3 regions of the Methylobacterium sp. Leaf469 genome follow, and region 3 is predicted to be linked to each of the others. Evidence: predicted binding sites of a transcription regulator. Region 3 holds the regulator's gene; each other region holds the start of a gene.
The links. The regulator LexA, encoded in region 3, represses DNA repair genes until DNA is damaged. The targets are predictions, from matches to a motif close to TGTTCNNNNTGTGTTCNG.
Positions count from the first base shown of each region.

Region 1: the regulator LexA is predicted to act here: its motif matches at 2,636-2,653, upstream of ASG60_RS08230 (PA0069 family radical SAM protein).
Region 2: the regulator LexA is predicted to act here: its motif matches at 4,567-4,584, upstream of recA (recombinase RecA).

Region 1 is NZ_LMRE01000012.1:78,473-85,181, reverse strand. It holds gene ligA (NAD-dependent DNA ligase LigA) at 1-1,059, shown strand, start outside; gene ASG60_RS08240 (3'-5' exonuclease) at 1,082-1,987, shown strand; gene ASG60_RS08235 (hypothetical protein) at 1,991-2,512, opposite strand; gene ASG60_RS08230 (PA0069 family radical SAM protein) at 2,681-3,796, shown strand; gene ASG60_RS08225 (ribonuclease HII) at 3,747-4,400, opposite strand; gene ASG60_RS08220 (glycosyltransferase family 1 protein) at 4,458-5,546, opposite strand; gene ASG60_RS08215 (UDP-2,3-diacylglucosamine diphosphatase) at 5,543-6,367, opposite strand.
Region 2 is NZ_LMRE01000013.1:13,194-19,902, forward strand. It holds gene alaS (alanine--tRNA ligase) at 1-504, opposite strand, end outside; gene ASG60_RS10005 (MAPEG family protein) at 701-1,111, shown strand; gene ASG60_RS10010 (PQQ-dependent sugar dehydrogenase) at 1,233-2,522, shown strand; gene ASG60_RS10015 (cytochrome c) at 2,653-2,988, shown strand; gene recA (recombinase RecA) at 3,414-4,505, opposite strand; gene ASG60_RS10025 (ATP-binding protein) at 4,879-6,709, opposite strand, start outside.
Region 3 is NZ_LMRE01000023.1:58,757-65,465, reverse strand. It holds gene ASG60_RS11490 (propionyl-CoA synthetase) at 1-204, opposite strand, end outside; gene ASG60_RS11485 (DUF465 domain-containing protein) at 352-534, opposite strand; gene ASG60_RS11480 (DUF465 domain-containing protein) at 761-979, shown strand; gene ASG60_RS11475 (hypothetical protein) at 1,449-1,676, opposite strand; partial or broken gene ASG60_RS22735 (IS3 family transposase) at 1,811-2,915, shown strand; gene lexA (transcriptional repressor LexA) at 3,228-3,977, shown strand; gene ASG60_RS11455 (ComEC/Rec2 family competence protein) at 3,971-6,238, opposite strand; gene gltX (glutamate--tRNA ligase) at 6,400-6,709, shown strand, end outside.

The DNA of each region.
Region 1 (6,709 bases), on a different contig from region 3:
GGGGTGGAGCGCCTGAAGCACTTCGTCTCGCGCAACGGCTTTGACCTCGAAGGCTTCGGCCAGACCTACATCGAGGTGCTGTTCGAAGCGCACGTCATCAAGCAGCCGGCCGACCTGTTCCGCCTCGATTTCGCGGAGCTGAAGGCCGCCATCGTGGCCCGCCGCGAAGCCCTGTCCGCCGAGCGCCGGGCCGAGGGCGCACCGGCCCCGAAGAAGCCGACGAAGAAGAAGGGCGAGGAGGAGGACAAGGCGATCCACAACCTGCTCGCCGCCGTCGAGGACCGCCGCCGCCTGCCCCTCAACCGCTTCCTGTTCGCCCTCGGGATCCCCGACATCGGCGAGTCCACGGCCAAGGCCCTGGCGAAACGCTTTCCCGACATGGCCGCCCTGATGGGTGGGGTCGCGGCGGCGGCCGCCGCCCAGGCGGGGCCGGACTGGATCGAACTCTCGTCGCTTCCGCGCATCGGCCCGACGACGCGCGACCGCCTGCTTGAGGTCGGCTACCCCCGCGAGACCTCCGATGCGGAGGAGGGCGAGGCTGGGGTGGAAGCCGGCGAGGCGCCCGGCCGCATCCGGCTGTCGGCGCCCCAGCGCGCGAGCCTGCTCGCCCATTACGGCGACGCCGATGCGGCGGCCGCCGGGATCGCCCGGGCCGCGTCCCAGCGCCCGGGCGACGCCTACCGGCACTTCGCCGACGACGCCGAGATCGGTCCGGTGGCGACGGATTCCCTCATCGCGTTCTTCGGCGAGCCGCACAACGACGCCGCCGTGCGGGCCCTCCTCGAGGCCGTCACCACGGAACCCATGGCGGCACCCGTGACGGCGACGGCCTTCGCCGGCAAGACCGTGGTCTTCACCGGCTCCCTCGAACGCATGACCCGCAGCGAGGCCAAGGCCACGGCCGAGCGCCTGGGCGCCAAGGTCTCGGGTTCGGTCTCGGCCAAGACCGACCTCGTGGTGGCCGGGCCCGGCGCCGGCTCCAAGCTCAAGGACGCCGAGAGGCACGGCGTGGAGGTGGTGAGCGAGGAGGCCTGGCTCGCCCTCGTGGCGAGCGCTTGAGGTGGCTTCCAGCGCGGCTTACATGACGCGCATCGCCTCGGGCGCGCGGGGCACCAGCTACTTGACACCGATTCTTGCCCTCGACTTCGAGACCGCGAACGAGCGTCGCGACAGTGCCTGCGCCGTCGGTCTCGCCTGGATCGCGGACGGGGCGGTGGTGCGCCGGGAATCGCGGCTGATCCGGCCGCCGGACTTGCGGTTCTCCCCCGGCAACATCCGGGTCCACGGTATCGTGCCGGCGGATGTGCGGACGCAGCCGACGTTTCCCGAGGTGATGGCCGAGTTCCTGCCCGACCTGGCGAGCGGCCTCGTGCTCGCCCACAACGCCGGCTTCGACATGGGCGTCCTGCGCGCGTCGCTGGTCGCCTACGGCCTGCGGCCGCCGGCCTTCTCTTACCTCTGCACCGTTCAGATCGCCCGCCGGGTGTTTCCCGCGGAGGAGGGCTGCGGCCTCGGCAAGGTCGCGGCGCGCCTCGGCATCCGGTTCGAGCACCACGATGCCGGCGAGGACGCCTATGCGTGTGCCGAGATCGCCCTGGCGGCCATGCGCCGGACCGGCGCGCCCGACATCTTCGGCTTGTCCCGCGCCATCCGGCTGCCGATCACCACGGTGCCGGAAGGGCCGGACCGCGTCCTGCCGCCGCGCGCCGGCCCGGGACCGTCGTCCGATTGCGCCCGGTCGGGGCCGCGCCTCCCGCCGCCCCTGAGCTTCACCGTCAAGGGCTCGCGCGGCGACCGCTACGCCATCACCCTGGAGGACCGAGCCACGGGCCTGCGCCTGCGCTGCACCTGCATGGCGGGGCGCTACGGCACCGCGTGCCGCCACGTCGCGGCGCTCCTCGTCGGCGACATCACCGACCTGCTGTCCGGCAACCACGACGATGTCGAGCGCCTGCGTTTGCGCATGGAGGCAGCCGCCGAATCCTGATCCTCAGGAGCGTTCGAGGCGGGCCGGCAATTTGCGGACCTTCACCCGTCGGACGAAGCGCGGACCGGCGAGAAGGCGTTCGCGCCGCACCAGATCGCCGGGGCGCGGCGCGCCGACGCCGATGACGCCCTCGCCCCGGGCGGCGAGGCGGGCCGGCAGACCCGCATGCGGGCGGCGCAGGCGGCCCAGGGTGACGTCCGGTCGGGCGGTGCCGATGAAGCGGTCCAGGATGCGGATCCAGCCCTCGGCGGGCACGTCCCCGGCCTCCAAACAGAGCACCCATTCGCGCCGGGCCGCCTTGGCCCCGGCCGACCACGCCGAGCCGCCGCGCGGGCGCAGGACGAGCTTGGCGCCGGTGGCCTCCGCCACGGTGTCGATCGCCGTGCTGTGGCTGGGCGCGACGATGACCGCATCGCCGACGAGCCCGGCGGCGACGCCGGCCACGAGGGCGCCGAGGGTGTCGGCGAGCCGATCGACCGCATCAAGATCGGTCGGCCGCGCCACATGGATCAGAGCGGAGATCATGCCCGCGCATACCGCATTTTTCCCCGGACTGAAGCCGGTCACCGGCCCGGTTTCCTGCCCGGACTGCGCAGGGCCCGACCCAGAAGCCGCTTTGCCCGCAATATGTGCAACATCTCGCGATGATGTTCATGATATGTTCGATTCGGCGGCGGGTGATGAAGGATCGGCATGGAGACGGAGTCGCCGGACGCGGACACAGGGGAGGGCGCGCGGCGCCTCGCCACGACGACGCGGCCGAGCGACGCCCGGCGTGGACGCGGCGCGACGGCCAATCCCACCGGACGATTCGAGACTATCAGCCGCGATATCTTCGACGATGGATGGGAGGCCGACGCCCCGGCGCCCCTGCGCACGGTGGTGACGGCCGAGCGCGCCCGCAGCCTCATCACCCGCAACACCTCGCCGGACATCTCGTTCGATCGCTCGATCAACCCCTATCGCGGCTGCGAGCATGGCTGCGTCTACTGCTTCGCCCGGCCCAACCACGCCTATGTCGGTCTCTCGCCCGGGCTCGATTTCGAGACGCGGCTGTTCCACAAGCCGGATGCGGTGAAGCTCCTGACCTCCGAATTGTCGGCGCCGGGCTACCGGCCCGCCACCATCGCCCTCGGCACGGCGACGGACCCGTACCAGCCCATCGAGCGCGAGTACCGCCTCACCCGGGGTATCCTCGAAGTCCTCGCCCGGTTCCGGCATCCCGTCGGGATCGTCACCAAGTCGAACCTCGTGGTACGCGACCTGGACCTCCTCGCTGATCTCGCCCGCGACGATCTCGTGAAGGTGGCCGTCTCGGTCACCACCCTCGATCCCGACCTCGCCCGCCGGCTGGAGCCGCGCGCGCCGCACCCGAAGAAGCGCCTGGAGGCCATCGAGCGCCTGAGTGCCGCGGGAATTCCCGTCATGGTCATCGCCGCCCCGGTGATTCCCTCGCTCAACGACCACGAGATCGAGGCGATCCTGACGGCGGCCCGCGAACGCGGCGCGCGGGAGGCGAACCACGTGCTGCTGCGCCTGCCGCTGGAACTCGACGCCCTCGTGGACGACTGGTTCGCCGAACACTATCCGGGGCGGCGCGCCCACGTGATGTCCCTGGTGCGCCAGGCGCGGGGCGGGCGCGCCTACGACGCCACGTATGGCCGGCGCATGGTCGGAGCCGGTGCCTATGCTGACCTCATCGTGCGCCGCATGCGCCTCGCCCGCCGCCGCCTCGGCTACCCGGAAGAACGTCTGAAGCTCAGGACCGATCTGTTTGTCCGGCCGACGGCGCAGCTGTCGCTGTTCTGAAATCGGTCTCGGGTCCGTAGGCTCTGGTGAAGCTGCAGCGGTGATGGGCCGAGCGGCCCAGTGTCGCGAGGCCGGCGAGGTGCACCTTGGTGCCGTAGCCGACATTGCTGTCCCAGCCATAGGCGGGGTGGCGCCGGGCGAGGGCGCGCATGGCCGCATCCCGTACGGTCTTCGCCACGATGGAGGCGGCGGCGATCTGCGGCACGAGGCGGTCCCCGCCGACCACCGGACGGCATCGTTCGACGTCCGGGATCGCGTCGCGGCCGTCGACCAGCACCGGGGCGTCGAGTCCGAGGCGATGGACCGCCCGCGCCATGGCATCGAGGGTGGCGCCCCGCACGTTGATGCGGTCGACGAGCGCCCGCGACCCGGCGGCCAGGGCCACGCGCGCATGGGCACGGATCAGGGGGGTGAGGCGCTCGCGTTCGGCCCGCTTCAGGCGCTTCGAATCGTCCAGCGCCGCCAGGATCTCGCCCGGGAACGCGTGCGGGTCGAACCACACCGCCGCCACGACCACGGGTCCGCACAGGGCGCCGCGTCCGACCTCGTCGCAGCCGATCACCGCCGGATAGTCTTTCGCGAGGGCAGCGTCGAAGGGGAGCATCGGGGTGAACACGGTGTCGGGAATGGGGCGGGACCCTGCCAGTCCGGCCCGCCCGAGTCACCACGCCGGTGCGTCGGTTCCTGTGCCCAAACCGATGGTCCTGCTCGGTGTGCCGTGGCGCGCCTGCGGGCCTGCCGTGCCGTGGGCGGCGGCGATGTTGGCGTAGAATTGCCGTGCGCTCTCGGCCCAGGTGTAGCGCAGGGCCTGCGCCCGGCATCGGTCGCGCGGGATGGTCAGGGCGGCAAGCGCCGCCTTGCGCAGGTCGGGGTCGAGGACGCCCGCATCCGTACCCCCAATGACGTCGAGGGGGCCGGTGACCGGGTAGGCCGCGACGGGCACGCCGCAGGCCAGGGCTTCCAGGAGCACGATGCCGAAGGTGTCGGTGAGACTCGGGAACACGAACACGTCGGCGGCGGCGTAGACCGCCGCCAGGGCCGCGCCCGTGCGGGTGCCGAGGAAGTGCGCGTCGGGGGCGAGCGCGGCGAGGCGCGCCCGGTCCGGTCCGTCGCCCACCACCACCTTCGAGCCGGGCAGGTCGAGGGACAGGAAGGCGGCGATGTTCTTCTCCACCGCGAGGCGCCCGACGAACAGGAAGATCGGCCGGGGCAGGCCCGCGAGGGGATCGGGCGCCCCTGCGTCGGGCCGGAACAGGTCGGTGTCGACGCCCCGGGTCCAGCGCATGAGGTTGGTGAAGCCGCGGGCGGCGAGATCGCGTTCGAGGGAGGGTGTGCTCACCATGGTGCCGCTGGCGGCGCCGTGGAACCGGCGCAGCCAGGCGTAGCTCCACGATTCCGGCACGGGGGCGCGGGCCGCGAGGTATTCGGGAAACCGGGTGTGGTAGCTCGTGGTGAACGGACGGCGATGGCCGAGGCAGTAGCGCCGGGTGGCGTAGCCGACGGTGCCCTCCGTGGCGATATGGACATGGGTCGGCCGCAGACCGTCCCAGCGGCGCGCCACCGCCGCGCGGGTGGCGCAGGACAGGCGGATCTCCGGGTAGCCCGGCAGGGGCACGGAGACGAAATCCGCGTGGGTGAGAAACACCGTGTCGATGCCGAGGCCCGCGCCCGCCGCCGCCATGTGCTCGAGGGAGCGCACGACGCCGTTGACCTGCGGGTGCCAGGCATCCGTTGCGATGAGGAGCCTCACGCGACGGCCCGGGCGCCGTCGGGCCGCGGCCCGGCGAACTCGGCGTCACGGGCCTCCCGGGCCCGCACCAGGCTCGGATAGTGCAGCACCTCCATGGTGCCGTCGTAATGCTCGACGATGGCGGTGCAGGATTCCACCCAATCCCCGGTGTTGAGGTAGGTGAGCCCGCCGATGGTGCGGTTGGCGGCGTGGTGGATGTGACCGCAGATCACCCCGTCGGCGCCGATGCGCCGGGCCTCGGCGCTGAGCAACTCCTCGAACTTGCCGATGAAGTTGACGGCATTCTTCACCCGCAGCTTGGCCCAGGCCGAGAGCGACCAGTAGGCCAGCCCGAGGCGGCGGCGCAGGGTGTTGAGGTGGGTGTTGACGAACAGCGCCGCCGTGTAGGCACCATCGCCGAGATACGCCAGCCACCGGGCGTGGCGCACCACCATGTCGAACTGGTCGCCGTGGATCACGAGGTAGCGCTTGCCGTCCGCCGCCACGTGGAGGCGCTGGTCGGCGACCTCGATGCCCCCGAAGGTCATGCCGATGTAGTCGCGCAGGAATTCATCGTGGTTGCCCGGAACGTAGATGAGGTTCGAGCCCTTGCGGACCTTGCGCAGGAGCTTCTGAACCACGTCGTTGTGGCTCTGGGGCCAGTACCAGCCGGACTTGAGCTGCCAGCCGTCGACGATATCGCCGACGAGGTAGATCTCGTCGGCATCGTAGTCGCGCAGGAACTCGAGCAGCAGGGCCGCCTGGCAACCCTTGGTGCCGAGGTGCATGTCCGACAGGAACAGGGTTCGGACGCGGATGGTCGTCTCCGGATCTTCGCCCATGGTGGTCTCCGAGCAGCTCTGCATCGGACCGAGCCAAACCGGATTCCCGTATCACTTTGATGACGCCGGCCGGCCCCGGGGGAGGGGCGCCCTGCCGTGCGGCACCGCATCGCAAGCCTTTCTGGACTATAAAATTATTTGACGTTTCGCGAAGTTTTTCGGGTTTTCCTTCCTGCGTGAAGGCAGGCATAGTCGCCGCAAGATGCCCCACCGGACCGCGCGAGACATCGTGTGTCCGGAGCCCCGAGAGGTGAAGAAGGGCAGCGACATACGGGGCAGGATGGCGCCTGCACGGCCTGGGGAAGCGCGGTTTCGCGAGCGCGCCCCGGCCTGGAGAACGGC
Region 2 (6,709 bases), on a different contig from region 3:
CGGGCCGGTGTCGCCCATCTGCCAGAAGTTGTCCGAGGTGCCGATGCGGATGATGCGGTCGTCGGAGAATCCGGCGATCTTCTTCCACAGCGAGGCGGCCTCGTCGTCGTCGGCATAGACCGTCACCAGCAGGCGGTCCTTCGACAGGCCGAATTCCTTGGTGATCAGATCCCAAGCGAGTTCGATGGCCTGCGGCTTGAAGTAATCGCCGAAGGAAAAGTTGCCGAGCATCTCGAAGAAGGTGTGGTGGCGCGCGGTGTAGCCGACGTTGTCGAGGTCGTTGTGCTTGCCCCCCGCGCGGACGCATTTCTGCGATGTGGTGGCGCGATTGTAGGGCCGCTTCTCGACACCGGTGAAGACGTTCTTGAACTGCACCATGCCGGCGTTGGTGAACATCAGCGTCGGGTCGTTGCGCGGCACCAGCGACGAGGACGGCAGAACCTCGTGGCCCGCCTTTGCGAAGTAGTCGAGGAAGGTCGACCGGATCTCGTTGACGCCGCTCATCGCTGTATAGACTCTGTCGGTGGGCCCTGCCGGGTCGGTGCTGACGGCCATGACGGCTAGTCCGCGCGCAGGCGTCTCATACGGAGGGTTCCGGCTCAAGTCACGGGCGGTTTCACGTTTCGCACCGGCGGGTGCCCCTCGCCCGCGCGATGGTCTAGGTACGGGGATCACCACCGACCAAGGACACACCGCGCCCATGCCCGTCGAAATCCGCCTCCTTGCCTGGTCCTGCTTCCTCGGCCTTGTCCACATCATCGCCGCCTCCTACAGCGGCCTGCAGCAGCGCGGCGGCTTCACCTGGGCCGCCGGCAACCGCGAGGGCCGGACGCCGGAGGTGACGGGCGCGGCCGCCCGTCTGGAGAAGGCCTCGAAGAACTTCTTCGAGACGTTCCCGATCTTCGCCGCCCTGGTGCTCGCCTGCGTCGCCACGGGGCGCCACAACACCGCCGTGGTGCTGGGCGCCTACCTCTACTTCTTCGGGCGCCTCGCCTACCTGCCGGTCTACGGCTTCGGCGTGCCGAAGATCCGCTCCATCATCTGGGGCGTCTCGGTGGTCGGCATCCTGCTCGTGCTGTGGGGCCTGTTCGTCAAGATCCTGCCGTACTGACATCCCGGGGAGGGCCGTCCCCCGCGGGGGACGGCCCTCCCCTTGTGGAGACCACCGGCAAGCCCGTAACGTCCGTCCGGCAACCGCCCCGATCATGCGGGCGGAGCCGGGAGAGTACCCCATGCGATCCGTCCTCGTCGCGACGCTTCTGGCCGGCGTCACCCTCGGTTCGGCCCCCCTCGGGGCGCAGGCGCAGGGGGCCGCCCCCGCCGAGACGAAGGCCAAGGCCGACGCCCTGGAGAAGCTCCAGGGTATGCAGAGCACGGGCACGGCCGAGGCGCCCGAGATCCCCCAGACCGGGCGCCGCGCCGATGCGCTCCGCCGGACGCTGGCCAAGATCAAGCTGCCCGAGGGCTTCCGGATCGACCTCTACGCCGTGGTGCCCGATGCCCGCTCCATCGCGGTCGGGCCCAACGCCGGCGTGCTGTTCGTCGGCACCCGCAAGACCAAGGTCTACACGGTGACCGACCGGGACAAGGACCGGGTCGCCGACGAGGTCCGGGCCTTCGCGCCCGGCATCGACTTCAAGATCCCCAACGGCGTCTGCTTCTCGAAGGACGGCGTGCTCACCATCGCCGAACAGAACCGGGTGCTGTCGTTCCCGGCGGCGGAGTTCTTCTACGAGAGCCCCGACGTCGCCGCCGGCGTGCTGGTCAAGCAGGGCGCGCTGATCCCGGCCGCGGAGGAGAGCTACAACCACACCGCCCGGATCTGCCGCATCGGCCCCGACGGCAAGACCTACGTGTCCCTCGGCCAGCCCTACAACGTGCCGCCGGCGGAGAAGCGCGACCTCTACGCCAGAACCGGCATCGGCGGCATCGTCCGGATGGATGCCGACGGGAAGAACCGCGAGGTGTTCGCCACGGGCATCCGCAATTCCGTCGGCATGGATTTCAGCCCCGCCGACAAGTCCCTGTGGTTCACCGACAACCAGGTCGACGGCATGGGCGACGACACCCCGCCGGGCGAACTCAACCGCGCCACGAAGGCCGGGGAATTCTTCGGCTTCCCGTGGTTCGGCGGCGGCGCCGTCCGCACCGTCGAGTACAAGGACGAGGAGCCTCCGAAGGGGGCGGTGTTCCCGCAGGCCGAGTTGCCGCCGCATGCGGCCGATCTCGGCATGGCGTTCTACACCGGCAAGCAGTTCCCGGCCGCCTATCGCGGCGGGATCTTCATCGCCGAGCACGGCTCCTGGAACCGCACCACGCCCATCGGCGCCCGGATCATGTTCGTGCCGGTGGAGAAGGACGGCAAGGCGGGCGCGCCGGTGCCGTTCGCCGAGGGCTGGCTCACGGGCGACGGCGAGTATCTCGGCCGCCCGGCGGACGTGGCCGTGTTCCTCGACGGCTCGCTGCTCGTCGCCGACGACACGGCCGGGGCGATCTACCGGATCTCGTACGAGGGGAAGTGACCTTTTGGGGGGCGGGCCGCGCGCCCGCCCGGCTCACCGGCCGCAGGTCGCGTCTGCCCGATGGCCCTGCGGCTTCTGGTTCGACGGCCTGCGCGCGGATATCTCGATCGCCCCAGAACCCGGAGTCCGCATGCCCCATCCCGCCGCCGCCCTGTTCCTCGCCGCCACGCTCCTGAGCGGGCTCGCCATCGGTCCGGCGCGGGCCGGCGATGCCAAGGCGGGCCGCAAGGCCGCCACCGCCTGCCAGACCTGCCACGGCATGGACGGGCTGTCGAAGCTGCCGGAAGCCCCGAACCTCGCGGGGCAGGTCGAGCCGTACCTCGTCAAGGCGCTCACCGAGTACCGCGACGGACGCCGGAGCAACGCGATCATGAACGTCGTCGCCAAGGGCCTGTCGGATGCCGAGATCGCCGACCTCGCGGCATTCTATGCCGGCATCGCCATCGAGATGCTGCCGCCGGGCTGACGGTCGGGGGACGCGCCGCGGCCTAATCCAGGCGCCCGTGGAAGTGCAGAGGCTCGCGAGGCAGACGGCGCAGGCCACCCAGGACATTTCCTGCCAGATCGCCGAGATCCAGTCCGCCACGAGTCAGGCAGTCTCGGCGATCGCCGCCATCACGGCACGTATCTGCAAGATCGCGAGATCGCGAAATCAACGGCGTCGCCTCCACCATCGCGGCCTCCCGCGAGCAGCAGGGTCCGACGACCCAGGACATCGTCCGTGACGTCGCCGAGGCCGCCTCGGCACGCTCGTGTCATTCGGGGCATTTGCCCGCCAAAATCGTCCGCTTCCTCGCGATGGCGCGGGCGGCGTGAATAGCGAGGCACCACGAGAAAGCCGCCGGGCACGGGGCCCGGCGGCTTTCTCGTGTCGGGTGACGGGTCCGGAACTCAGGCTTCGCCTTCGTCCAGATCCTCTTCGGTGGGTTTGGCCGTATCGAGGATCTTGTCGGCGAGGATGCCGGAATTCTGGCGGATCGCCGCCTCGATCTTCGCGGCGATGTCGGGGTTGTCCCGCAGGAAACCCTTCGAGTTCTCGCGGCCCTGGCCGAGGCGCTGGCTGTTGTAGGAGAACCAGGCGCCCGACTTCTCGACGATGCCGGCCTTGACCCCGAGGTCGATGAGTTCGCCGACCTTGGAGACGCCCTCGCCGAACATGATGTCGAACTCGACCTGCTTGAACGGCGGGGCGACCTTGTTCTTCACCACCTTCACGCGGACCTGGTTGCCGATGGCCTCGTCGCGATCCTTCAGGGTCGAGACGCGGCGGATGTCGAGGCGGACCGAGGCGTAGAACTTCAGGGCGTTGCCGCCCGTGGTGGTCTCGGGGCTACCGTACATCACGCCGATCTTCATGCGGATCTGGTTGATGAAGATCACCATGCACTTCGAGCGCGAGATCGAGCCCGTGAGCTTGCGCAGCGCCTGGCTCATGAGCCGGGCCTGGAGGCCGGGCTGGCTGTCGCCCATCTCGCCCTCGATCTCGGCGCGGGGCGTCAGCGCCGCCACGGAATCGACCACGAGGACGTCGATGGCGCCCGAGCGCACCAAGGTGTCGGTGATCTCGAGGGCCTGCTCGCCGGTGTCGGGCTGCGAGATCAGCAGGTCGTCGAGCTGCACGCCGAGCTTGCGGGCGTAGATCGGGTCCAGGGCGTGCTCGGCGTCGACGAAGGCGCAGACGCCGCCCTTCTTCTGGGCCTCGGCGATGGTGTGAAGCGCCAGCGTGGTCTTACCCGAGGATTCCGGGCCGTAGATCTCGATGACGCGCCCGCGCGGCAGGCCGCCGACGCCGAGCGCGATGTCGAGCCCGAGGGAGCCGGTGGAAACCACCTCCACCTCGGCCACCTGGGCGTTCTTGCCCAGGCGCATGATCGAGCCCTTCCCGAAGGCGCGCTCGATCTGCGACAGCGCGGCGTCGATCGCCTTCGCCTTGTCCTTGTCCACCATGGGAGCGTCCACAACTTTCAGCGCTGGCTGGGCCATTCGTCGGCATCCTTATGCATGGGGTGGGAGCAAGGCTCAATGCGCCTCGGATGACGATTGATGTACTCGTTTTGTTCTAATTCCGCAAGGCTGGCAGACGTGGTTTCGGAGCGACGGCTTCAAAACGATGGCGGACCGCTCGCCGGATTGCGTGGTCGGTCACGACACCCACGCAGTCATTCCGGGTCGCCGCAGGCGAACCCGGAATCCAGAAACACAGGAAGGGCCATGTCGAACGCGCGTCGCGGCTCTGGATTCCGGGTTCCGCTCCGCGGCCCCCGAATGACGGCGTGGAGGTCATCGGCCTCCAGCCAACTTATCTGACGTCAGGTTCGAAGCCCCGAGTCGCACGGTTCGTTGCCCCCCGTAAAAATCAGCGCGCGATGGTTTCCTTCACCGTCTCGACGAGCTGCTTCAGGCTGAAGGGCTTGGGCAGGAAGTTGAAGTCCTCGCCCTCGGGCAGGTTCTTGCGGAACGCGTCCTCGGCGTAGCCGGAGACGAAGATCACCTTGAGGTCGGGGTGGTGCTTGCGCAGTTCCCGCAGCAGGGTCGGGCCGTCCATCTCGGGCATCACCACGTCGGACACGACGAGGTCGATGGTCTGGCTCTTGTCCTCGATGATCTTGAGGGCATCGAGGCCGGAGGCCGCCTCCAGCACCGTGTAGCCGCGGGCCGACAGGGCGCGGCTGTTGACGGCACGCACGGGATCCTCGTCCTCCACCAGCAGGATCACGCCCTGGCCGGTATGGTCGGGCGCGGGCTTCCTCGGCGACGGGGCGGCGAGTTCGGGGGTGCCCTTGAGGCGGTGGGCGGCGATCTCGCCCGTGGTGCTCGTGGCCGGCAGGGGCGCCGGCTCCGGCTCGGCCACGGGCTCGTGGCGGGGGAAGTAGATGCGGAAGGTCGTGCCCTCCCCCACCGTCGAGCGCACGTCGATGGTGCCACCGCTCTGCTTGACGATGCCGAACACCGTCGAGAGGCCGAGGCCGGTGCCTTTGCCGATCTCCTTGGTGGTGAAGAAGGGCTCGAAGATCTTCTCCATGACGTCGGGCGGGATGCCCTGGCCGGTGTCGATGACCTCGATGAGGACGTGGTCGCCCGCCGGCATGCCGAGGCGCGCCTCCTCAGGGGTGGAATCGTGCACCACGTTGGCGGTGCGGATGAGCAGACGCCCGCCCTCAGGCATGGCGTCGCGGGCGTTGACCGCGAGGTTGACGATGACCTGCTCGAACTGGTTCACGTCGGCCTTGATCGGCCAGATCTCGCGCCCGTGCTTGAGGTCGAGGTCGACCCGCTCGCCGAGCAGGCGCTTCAGCAGCAAGGTGAGGTCGGACAGGGCCTCGCCGACGCTCATCACCTCGGGCCGCAGGGTCTGGCGGCGGGAGAAGGCCAGCAGCTGACGCACCAGGCTGGCGGCCCGGTTGGCGTTCTGCTTGATCTGCATGATGTCCTGGAACGCCGGGTCGGTGGGCCGGTGGCTCGCGAGCAGCAGGTCCGAGTAGCCGATGATCGCCTGCAGGACGTTGTTGAAGTCGTGCGCGATGCCGCCGGCGAGCTGGCCTACGGTGTCCATCTTCTGGGCCTGGGCGACCTGCTGTTCGAGCTGGCGCTGGGCGGTGGTGTCCAGGGCGTAGAGGATCACCCGTTCGCGGTCGCCGGATTCGTCGGCCTTGGTGCCTTGACCGGGAGTGCCTTGACCGGGCGTGCCTTGAGCGGGAGTACCTGGGGCCGGAGCCCCTTCCGCGGCGCCCTCGACGCCGGCGGGGCTGAGCCAGACCCGGGCCGAGCGGTTGCCCGCCCCCGTCAGCATCACCTCGATGGGCTCGATGGCGGCGAGCCCGCCGGACGCCTTGGTCAGGGCCGTCTCCAGGGCGGCGCGGTCGCGCTCCACCAGGGCGTCCCAGATGGTCGGCTCGGCGTTGAGGCTGCCGTGCCCGTCCGGCATCGCTTGGCGCGGGGTGCCGCCGAACAGGCGCGCGAACGAGGCGTTGGCGCGGGCGATGTGGCCGGCGTGGTCCACCGTCGCGATGGCGATGGGGCTGTTGTTGAGGAAGCGCGCGAGGCGCACTTCCGCCGCGCGCTGGGGCTCGTCGGTCTCCGCGCCTGCCGAGCGGTTGAGCACGATGGTGCGCGAGGACCCGGGCTTGCCGTCCTGCCCGAAGGCGACGCGGTGGTAGAGCCGGGCCGGCAGGGGGTGGCCGTTGCGG
Region 3 (6,709 bases):
GGCGTTGTGGCAGGCGTTGAGGCGTCCGTCGGGGAACCAGCGGCCGCAGGCCCCGGCCGATGCGTCGAAGGCACGGGTCGGCGGGCTCGCCCAGTCGAGGGCCTGCGCCGCAGCGAGCCAGAACGCCTCGGGGTCGGCGAGGGAGGCGGCGTGGATCTCGGAATAGGCGGCGTTGCCGGGCCGGGCGTTGGCGGGGGCGTCCATCGAATCCTCCGGTCGTCGGACCGGTCGTGGTCGCCGGCTTGAGCCGGACCTTATGCGGGACGGCGGGCTTCCCGCAAACGAGAACCGCCGCCCTGGAGACCAGGGGCGGCGGCGAACGCTCAGAGAAAAATTTGGGCCTGTACGGGCTCAGTGCAGCGAATCGGTGTCGCTTCGAAGCCGGTTCATCTCGTCCTTGAGAAGGAGTTTCTTTCTCTTGAGTTCTGCGATGCGCAGGTCGTTCGCCGAGGGACTGTGCTTGGCGTCGTGGATCTCCCGCTCGAGGGCTTCGTGCTTCCGGGCGAGCTGGGTCAGGTGCGTCTGCAGTGACATGAGTGTCTTCTCCTGTCTCGTTTCGACGAATCGGAGACTGACATATGTGAAGCCGGCTGTCGAAGGCTATTGGCGGCCAGGCTTGCGGGTTTTTCCGGACCGGCCTCGGGCGTGGTTAATCGGCTCCTGTGAGACCTTGCCTGTGCAGGCCGCGCCGGGGGTTCTTGCCGTCGGCGGAGCGGTGCCGCATGGTCGGAGCACGGGAATCCCGGGGCTACAGGGTGCGATGGCGAGTGCGTTGAACGACGACGAACCGACGGCGTTCGCCGACGAGCTGGAGCGGCTCAAGCAGGAGCACCGCGACCTCGACGGCGCCATCGACGCCCTCGAACTGAGCGTCGCCGGCGACCAGCTCCAGATCCAGCGCCTCAAGAAGCGCAAGCTCTCCTTGCGCGACCGGATCTCCTACATCGAAGACCAGATCACGCCGGACATCATCGCCTGACCCAGGCCGGCCGGTTTCGCCGAACCGGGATGACGCGAGGGCTATGCAGGGCCCGCGAGATCCACGCGCGGAGAACGGGAAGGCCAAGCGTCGCCGGTTGGACGTGCGCCTCGACCGGCTGCCTCGCAGACTGTTGGCCCCAGAGCGTCGAAGTTTGGAAGCGGACGATCCAAGAGGGCGACGCTGCGGACCGAATTTCTCCTGACCGTCCTCTCAACGCAACTGACGATCGCCATCCCCCCGGGCACCCATGGGTGGGTTTCTGGGGACGGACGATCCTAAGACCCGAGGGTTCGCGTGGTCGCCCGAGACGCCGACGCCGAGCTTCGCGATCTCGCAGCAGGGGGACGCGCTCTAAATGGATCGCGTTCTCACGACGCTCGCTGATCCGGCCTGAAAGGGCCTCGGATCATCGATCACCCATGCCGCAGACCGAGGGTGGGATCGCAGTGCGTTCGCGAGCACCCTGTCACGCTATCTCGCCCGCGAAGTACGCTACCAACGCCAGATACGATTTGTCCGATTGCAAAGGATGATCAGGATCGTCTCGCGCAAGCATCCAGGCACCCTCAAAGCACAGCAACCATTCCCCGACCTCGAAGAAGCGTTCCATATTGGAAGTGATCAGTTCCAGTTCCCGCAATCTCTGCATGACCGCCTCAAGCTCGGCGATCAGTTCGTTGTCGGTTCGGATCATAGCCGCCACCACTTAGTAATTACCCACCCCTGTGACGGCTGTGTTCAGGCTCCGACGTGACGCTGACCCAGAAACTGGTCCGCGCTGAGCGCAAGTTTTTCGGGCATCCTGAACCCTGAAGGAGGGTGGATGCCATGCCTCGCAAACGCTTCACGAATGAACAGATCGCCTTCGCCCTGCGGCAGGCGGAGAACGGCGCGACGGTGGACGAGGTCTGCCGGAAGATGGGCGTATCGGAGCCGACGTTTTAGCGCTGGAAGAAGCAGTTCGTCGGCATGGGCGTGCCGGAGATCCGACGGCTCAAGCAGCTGGAGGACGAGAATGGTAAGCTCAAGCGGCTGGTCGCCGACCTGACGCTGGACCGCTCGATGCTGCAGGACGTCCTCAAGGATCAGTGGTGAGGCCCGCCGTTCGCCGTGAAGTCGCCCGGTCACTTGCGGGTGACCTACGACATCAGTGAGCGTCGGGCCTGCCAGGCCACCGGCTTCGGCCGTTCGTCCCAGCGCTACAGGAAGTGCTCGGACCCTCAGGTCGCGCTGCGGATGCGGTTGAAAGAAATGGCCGCGGCGCGGGTGCGCTACGGCTATCGGCGGCTGCACATCCTGTTGCGACGGGAGGGCTGGGAGGTGAACCATAAGCGCACCTACCGGAACAACCCGCGACGAAGGGCTGTCGATCCGGTCCAAGCTGCCCAAGCGCAAGCGGGCTTGGCGGTATCGCCAGGGACGACCGGCGATCGGTGGACCCAACGAGGTCTGGGCCATGGACTTCATGGCCGACCGCCTGTTCGACGGGCGTCCGTTCCGGATCCTGACGGTCGTCGATTGCCACACGCGAGAGGCGCTCTCGCTCACACCGAGAGCCAACCTCCGCGCCTTCCAGGTCACCGAGGCGCTCGACGCCTCGGTCAAGCTGAGGGGACGGCCCAAGAGCTTGCGGGTCGACAATGGGCCGGAGTTCGCCGGTCGCATGCTCGACCAGTGGGCCTACCTGAACGGGGTCGAGATCGACTTCTCACGACCGAGCAAGCCGACCGACAACGCCTACGTCGAGTCGTTCAACGGCCGCCTACGAGCGGAATGCCTGAACGCCTCGTGGTTCCTGTCGCTGGCTGATGCCCGCGACCGCATCGAGGACTGGAGGTGCCACTACAACGACGATCGACCCCACACGGCCCTGGGCGGCTTGACGCGCCGAGCCTTCGCCAACCAAGCTGTCACAGCCCGAGACCTTGCATAGGCCGTGGACCACAAACGGGGTCAACTCCAGACCGACGATGCACTAACTTCGAACTTGGGCCACCGCATGGGGGCAGGCCAAAGCAGGGACCAGCGGGGGGGCATCCAAACCCTGCTAAATAATTGATGATAAACAATATTATCGGTTTGCCGCCAATTGGCGATGACAGGCTCATCGCCAATTTCGCCCGGCCTCTCCATAATGTATCTTTCCTGAGAACCCTTGCAGAACACTTCCGGAACGCATAACCTGTTCGCGATTTGTTTCTGTGGCTTAGTGCCGCTTTGTACTGTTCGAGGACGGGTGCCGTTCATGTTGACTCGTAAGCAGCTGGATCTGCTCCAGTTCATTCAACAGAAGATGAACGAGGGGGGCGTACCGCCGTCGTTCGATGAGATGAAGGATGCCCTCGACCTGAAGTCGAAGTCGGGCATCCATCGGCTGATCACGGCGCTGGAAGAGCGTGGTTTCCTCAGGCGCCTCCCCAATCGCGCCCGCGCCATCGAAGTGATCAGGATGCCCGAGAGTCTCGGCGGGCAGTCGGGCGCGGGCGCTGCGGCACCGACGGAGTCGCGTCGTTTCACGCCGAGCGTCGTCGAGGGGGGCAAGGGCAAGGGCACCGTCGAGCGCATGCCGGTTGCACGCCTGCCGACGACGCGAGCGACGGATGGCGACGGTCGTGCCATCACCATCCCGGTCATGGGCCGGATCGCGGCCGGTACGCCGATCTCGGCGATCCAGGAGCAGAGCCACTCGGTCACCCTGTCCCCGGACTTTCTCTCGGGTGGCGAGCATTACGCCCTGGAGGTGCGCGGCGATTCCATGGTCGATGCCGGGATCCTCGACGGTGATCTGGTGGTGATCCGCAAGCAGGACACCGCCAACACCGGCGACATCATCGTGGCTCTCATCGACGACGAGGAAGCGACCCTCAAGCGCCTGCGCCGGCGTGGATCGTCCATCGCTCTAGAAGCGGCGAACCCCGCCTACGAGACACGGGTGCTCGGGCCCGATCGGGTTCAGATCCAGGGACGCCTCGTCAGTCTGGTCCGTCGCTACTGAAGAGTCTCGCCCGAGCCTTCGGAGGGAGGTTCGGGTTCGTCTGTATCTGGCGCTGTCGGCGCGGTCGGGACAGCCGGCGTCGGGGTCCGCGTCGGTACCGTTTCCCGCACCGGGCGCCAGGGTACACTCTCGCCGGCGCGTCGTGCCGTGGTGATGATCGGATCGGCCTTTGGCGGGAAGCGGATCGTCGCGGCACCGTGGGCAGCCAGGAATGGACGGTCGAGCACGAGTTTGGCGGCGCAGGCCGGCGGTGCATCGCGACGGGTGATTAGAACGTCGGCACGGATGCAATCCTCGTGGAGAGCGCGTTTGTCGGTGACGAGTGCAAGCACTCTTCCGTCCGGCAAATGCGCCGTGCAGCCGAGCCGATCGCACCGAGCGGTCGAGAGGGCGGTGACGGTGCCGGCCCGGCGTCCATCGCCATCGGCCTTCAGCCATTGCTCCAGGACGAAGGCTGGCGGTTTCCCCAGGGTTGCGAGGCGTCCGTCCTGGGCGCGAATGGCGATTCCAGCTCCCTCGCGGTCGATATAGAGATCCGGCCGCGTCGCGCTCGCGGCCAGGGCTACGCCGACGGCCATCGGCAGGAGGCCGAGCCAGCGCAGCCGCGACACCGGTAGGGTGAGCGTGACGAGGCCAAGGGCCATCGCCGCGAGGGCGCCGGGTCCGAAGGCCGGGATCACGTAGGTGGCGCGATCGAACCCGGCGATCCAGGTGGAGATCGTCAGCATCCCCCGCACGGCGAGACCCATGAGCCACCAGACCGGCTGATCGAGGGCGAAGGGGTAGGCCAGGATGCCGAGTACCGCCGCCGGCATCACGGCGAGCGATACCAGGGGGAGGGTCAAGGCATTTCCGACGAGGCCGAAGGGCTGGACCGTCTGGAAGTGGTAGGTCGCGAACGGTGCCGTCGCGAACTGTGCGACCAGGGTCGTCGCAAGTGTGCCCATGATCGCCGTGGCGATCCAGATCGCAACGCGTCCGAGGGGACCGGCGCTTTGCCCGCGCAAGCTCACGGCGCCGATGAGCGGAGCGCAGGCGATGAGGCCCGCCACCGCCCCGAAAGACATTTGAAAACTCGGGCCGAGGAGCCCATCCGGCTCACGCGCCAGGGCGATAAGGGCCGCCAGCGCCAGATTGCGCATGCTCAGGGCCGGTCGGTCCACCAGGATCGCACCGAGCATCACCAGGGTCATGATCAGCGCCCGTTCGGCGGCGATATCCCAGCCGGAGAACACGCAATAGGCCGTCACACCCGCCATGGCGCAGGCGGCGGCGATCTTCTTGATCGGCCAGCGCAGGGCCAGCGCCGGCGCCAGCGCGAGAAGCGCGCGCACGAGCCAAAACACCACCCCGGCCGCCAGCACCATGTGAAGACCTGAGATGGACACGACGTGATAAATTCCCGCCGCGCGCAGGACATCATTGGTCTCCGCGTTGATGAGGCCGCGTTTGCCCGTCACCAGGGCGGCCGCGACGGCGCCGGCCTGCCCGCCATTGGCGTCGGTGATGCGGCGCGTCAGGGCGTTGCGGGCGTCGTCGACTGCAGCGGCGAGCCGCAAGGACCGTGGCAAATCCTCCGGGGGCGGCCGCACTTGGATCGTGCCGATGAGGGAGCCCACCGCCCCGATCCCGCGAAAATAGGCATCGCGGGCAAAATCGTAGCCGCCCGGCCGCGCCGCTTCGGGAGGCGGAAGCAGGCGCGCCGTCGCGGCGATGCGATCACCGGGTTTCAGCGGCGGTGCCTTCTTGAACGACACCCGCACCCGACGGGGCCGCTGCTCTGTCGCGAGGGTGCCGAAGCTCTCGACACGAACGATGAGTCGTGCGCCCTCCTCTCGCTCGTCGAGGGCTTCGATGAGCCCGACGAGGGGCGCGATGGTGGTTCTGGCCAGCACCGGGCTCGCCACCTGCGCGAGGCGGAACGTGGCGGCCGTAAAACCAAGGAATGCGGCGACGAGCCCGACGAGAACGGCCAGGACCATGGGTCTGGCCGCGAAGACGGGTGTCAGAGCGATGAGGATCGCCGCAACGGCGAGCGGTGCCCCCAGGGATGGCGGCCCGGAGGTCGCAGTGAAGCAAAGCAGCACCCCGAGGCCGAACGCCACCGCGAGCCAGGGAAAGAGTCGGCGCTGTTCGACCTCCCGGGAGAATCCAGCGGCGACACCCTCGTGAAGCGTGCCGAGCCACAGGGACGGCGCGGGAACGCGGGCGGCGGCGCGCACCCACATCCGTCCGGCGGTCCGTGCGCCTCCCTGCCCCATCCCACGACACCTCCGGGCGTGACCCGCGTGCGACCCTTCACCATTCCGAGGGGTGGGGGTGACGATTTCTTAACGCCTGCCTTCGCGCATGCTACATGCCCATCCCCGGGCCGGTCGATCCGCCGTCCGCCTGCTTCCCTACAGAGTCTAAGCCAAGATCGATGTCGTCCACCGTCGTCACGCGCTTCGCGCCCTCCCCAACGGGCTATCTTCACATCGGCGGCGCGCGCACCGCCCTGTTCAACTGGCTCTATGCCCGTCGCTTCGGCGGCCGGATGCTGCTGCGCATCGAGGATACGGATCGCGAACGCTCGACCCAGGTGGCGATCGACGCGATCCTCGACGGGATGCGCTGGCTCGGCCTCGATTGGGACGGCGATGTCATCTACCAGTACGCCCGGGCCGACCGGCACCGGGAGGCGGCGGAGACTTTGCTCGCGTCGGGGCACGCCTATCGCTGCTACGCGACGC